Regions from separate parts of the Priestia sp. FSL R5-0597 genome, predicted to be linked through region 1. Evidence: riboswitches for the same ligand, from Rfam matches in the RefSeq annotation. Region 1 holds a riboswitch; the other holds the start of a gene.
What was found. Region 1 has a riboswitch for ZMP and ZTP ahead of MKX72_RS12100 (phosphoglycerate dehydrogenase). Riboswitches for the same ligand answer to the same signal wherever they lie in the genome.
Positions count from the first base shown of each region.

Region 1 (2,206 bases):
CATGTAAAAACAGCCCTAACTTAGAAAAGTTAGGGCTGAAACACTAAAATAGGATGATAACCAAATTAGATAATGCGACTTGTAATAATTCCTTCAATTTGACCAATTTTTTCTTCTAGCTCAGGCACAATCTCGTCACTTACTTGATTGTCAATATCGATCATTGTATACGCATATTCACCGCGGCTTCTGTTCACCATATCTGCGATGTTTAAATTGTAGTTTGAGAATACTTGCGTAAGTTGTCCTACCATATTCGGTACGTTGTGATGGAAAGCAGCTACGCGTTTTTTCCCAGTGTAAGGAAGAGATGCATTCGGGAAGTTCACTGAATTTTTAACGTTTCCTGTTTCTAAGAAATTTTTCACTTGACGTGCTGCCATTACCGCACAGTTTTCTTCTGATTCTTGAGTTGATGCCCCTAAATGAGGAATTGGCACAACATTTTTCATGTTCAAGACATTTTGATTTGGAAAATCTGTAATATATCGACCAACTTTTCCACTTTCAAGAGCAGCTTTCATATCTTCTTCGTTTACAAGCTCACCGCGTGAGAAGTTCAAAATATGAACATCTGGTTTCATGATGCTAAACGTCTCTTTATTGAAAACACCTTTTGTATCGTCCGTTAATGGAACGTGAACCGTAATATAGTCAGATGCTGCAAATAGTTCTTCTAGAGACATTGCACGCTGTACGTTGCGAGACAAATTCCAAGCTGTATTAACAGAAATGAATGGATCAAAACCAATTACGTCCATATCTAAATCAAGCGCGTCGTTTGCTACAAGAGCACCAATTGCACCTAAACCAATAACGCCTAATGTTTTACCTTTGATTTCTTTTCCAACAAACTGTTTTTTACCTGCTTCAACTAACTTAGGAATTTGATCACCTTGGCCGTCTAATCCTTTTGTCCATTCAACTCCAGCAAATAAGTTACGAGAAGAAGCCATAATTGTAGTTAAAACCATTTCTTTTACTGCGTTTGCATTAGCTCCTGGCGTATTAAATACAACGATACCTTGCTCCGTGCAAGCGTCCACCGGTATATTGTTAACCCCTGCTCCAGCTCGTGCAATAGCTTTTAAATTTTGGTCAAATGCCATGCTGTGCATGTTAAAGCTACGCACGACAATCGCATCTGGATTTTCGCTGTCGTTGTCAATTTGATAACCTTCTTGATTAAAAACATTTAGACCTTTTTGTGCAATGTTGTTTAATGTTTTGATTGTTTGTACTTTTTCTAATGTTAATGTGCTCATTTTGTACTCTCCTCTGATTATCATCGTAGTTTTACATGTTTTTACCTTTGGATAAAGGAACTTCATTTTTAATTTTTTTAAAAGTCTGGTTTTTTAGCCTACATGTCTGATAACTTCTATATCCTCTCCCCCTAAACAGAAAGAGGTAAGAGATATGTATTAATCCCTTACCTCTGCCCAGGCGAACGGCTACGTCACTATATGCTTCCTCACGGTTATCCGCGTTTCGCCAGTCACATATAGTCTTTGAAATTAAGTATATTCTAGCAAACTCTTTCAGAACGTTCAACCTTTTTTTAAAAGTTTGCTTTTTTCAGTCTAATTTTTAATCTCTTTGGTGAATCTCCTAATATATTGACAAATACCCTAATACATGTTAAATAAAAAGAGTGATTAGCACTCTATCTATTCAAGTGCTAATTATTTTGTAAGCCCTATTTGGAAAGGAGAACTTCTTATGTCAAAAAAAGAATTTAAAGCCGAATCAAAGCGATTATTAGAGATGATGATTAATTCCATCTATTCTCAAAAAGAAGTATTTTTGAGAGAACTTCTATCAAATTCAAGCGATGCAATCGATAAAATTTATTACAAAGCTTTAACAGATGACTCCTTGCGTTTTAACAAAGAAAGCTATTACATAAAAGTAACACCCGATAAAACTAACCGTACCTTAACCATTACAGATACTGGAATTGGCATGACGCAAGAAGAGCTTGAAAGCAGCTTGGGCACGATTGCGAGAAGCGGTTCTCTTGCATTTAAAAACGAAAATGAAACAAAGGATGGGCACACGATTATCGGCCAATTCGGCGTTGGGTTTTACGCAGCGTTTATGGTGGCAGATGTCGTAACGGTGATTAGTAAAGCGTTAGGCAGCGATGAAGCCTATAAATGGGAATCTACTGGTGCTGATGGTTATACAATCGAACCTTGCGACA
Region 1 covers NZ_JBBOUZ010000001.1:2,384,655-2,386,860, reverse strand. Annotated here, with positions in the region: gene MKX72_RS12100 (phosphoglycerate dehydrogenase) at 66-1,265, opposite strand; ZMP/ZTP riboswitch at 1,434-1,512, opposite strand; gene htpG (molecular chaperone HtpG) at 1,723-2,206, shown strand, end outside.

Region 2 (2,206 bases), 1.6 Mb from region 1:
CGCTAATTACACCTAGTGCTTCATGAGAATTGCTGTGGTAATGGTGAAAATCATATATGCCGCCTACCCAGCTGTTTTTCCAGTTGTGAGAATTAAAAATGCTCTCTACTTTCTCTTTCTTACTAATAAATACGTGTTCATACAACAAAACTGGAAGACGAGGGTGATTTGGAATGGTTCCGTCGTCATCAAAATAAAGAACTTTTACATTTGCATAATTCATAAGCATCCCTCTAACAATCTTTTTTCGTAATTTTCCCTGTTTTTTGCTTGCGTAAACAGAGAAGTTTGCTCGAAGTACTTCATTCGTTGCGAAGTGCATGATATGTAGGTGTTAACGTTTTCCCAAAAGAAGTCTCCCACTTCAAGCGTAGCTAAGTGGTGGGCAGTTTACTTTAGTATCTTTTCTTCATATTGTATATAAGTAAAGGGGCTAGTGCAAGAATTCTATGGATATATAGATGTTAATTCGTATTTTGTAAATGAATAATATATATTAATATAATTTTTAGAAGATGATATGCTCGTGAAGTAAAAGAATCAAATAATAAGCAAGGTTAGAGTTTTAGTTGTTTTTTGTAATTAGGAAGAGATTTTAAGAAGATTTATTCGGAATTTTACGAATAATTCATTACTTTTGTAAAAGTAATGTAAACATTTTTGTGTATTGAGTAATAGTAATGAATGTTATATACTGATAAAAAATATATTCCTATATGTGACTGGCGCAACATGGATGACCATGGGGGAGCATATAGCGTATAAGCCGCGCGCCTGGGCAAACACTTGAGAAAATTTCGCAAGTGTTTTTTTTATTTTCCTAGGGAAGAGGAGTAGATTTGGATGAGCAATATGCAAAGGAAGATGGGAACATTTGCTTTAACCATGACAGGCATAGGTTCGATTATCGGTTCAGGATGGCTGTTTGGAGCATGGAAAGCAGCTCAAATTGCAGGACCCGCGGCTATTTTTTCATGGGTTATTGGAATGGTAGTTATTTTGACCATTGCCCTATCGTACGCTGAACTGGGCGCGATGTTTCCGCAAGCAGGGGGGATGGTTAAATATCCTCAGTATTCACACGGATCATTTATTGGATTTTTGGCTGCTTGGGCTAACTGGATTTCAATCGCTTCAACGATAACAGTGGAGGCTATTGCATCTGTGCAATATATGAGTACTTGGCCGTGGAAATGGGCTCGCTGGACTCATGAATTAGTAGACAATGGCATTTTAACGTCCAAGGGGTTGGCAGTTGCGTCTCTGTTATTATTCATTTACTTTTTTGTGAACTATTGGACGGTAAATCTCTTTGCTAAAGCAAACTCATTTATTACGATTGTTAAATTAATTATTCCTGGTTTAACGGCAGGGGCTTTATTTTTTGCTGGTTTTCATAGCGGGAACTTTTCAAGTGAGCATGGGGTAGCACCTTACGGATGGGCGAGTGTTTTAACGGCAGTGGCAACATCAGGTATCGTGTTTGCATTTAATGGGTTTCAAAGTCCTGTAAATATGGCAGGAGAAGCAAAGTCACCTAATAAATCGATTCCGGTAGCTGTAATTGGTTCAATTTTTATTGCTGGAATTGTATACATTATATTACAAATTGTTTTTATCGGAGCAGTAAGTCCGTCATCAATTGCGAATGGATGGAATCATTTGAATTTTAATTCTCCTTTTGCTGATTTAGCGATTGCGCTTGGAATTAACTGGCTAACAATTGTGTTATACGCAGATGCATTTGTTTCTCCTTCCGGCACAGGTGCTACATATACGGCAACGACTTCTAGAATGTTATACGGGATGCAGCAAAATGGATATTTGCCAAAGATATTTGGTACTCTTCATCCACTTTACAATGTCCCGCGCCCAGCTATGTGGCTAAATTTAGCAGCCTGCTTTTTGTTTCTCTTTTTATTTAGAGGATGGGGTGTCTTAGCAGAAGTGATCTCAGTAGCGACGCTTATCTCTTATATTATGGGCCCTGTAGCGCTTATAACATTAAGAAAAACGGCTTCACACTTTTACCGTCCATTTTATTTAAAAGGGGCATCAGTTATTGCGCCATGCGGCTTCGTTTTTGCTTCTTTGACGCTTTACTGGGCAAGGTGGCCACTTACAGGTGAAGTGATTTTTATTATGGCAATTGGCCTGCCAGTTTATTTTTATTACCAAGCGAAAAATAAATGGGTGGGCTTTAAAA
Region 2 covers NZ_JBBOUZ010000001.1:785,852-788,057, forward strand. Annotated here, with positions in the region: gene MKX72_RS04115 (cupin domain-containing protein) at 1-322, opposite strand, end outside; ZMP/ZTP riboswitch at 709-787, shown strand; gene MKX72_RS04120 (APC family permease) at 844-2,206, shown strand, end outside.
Region 2: linked by a shared signal. The riboswitch ahead of MKX72_RS04120 (APC family permease) and the one ahead of MKX72_RS12100 (phosphoglycerate dehydrogenase) in region 1 are both predicted to bind ZMP and ZTP.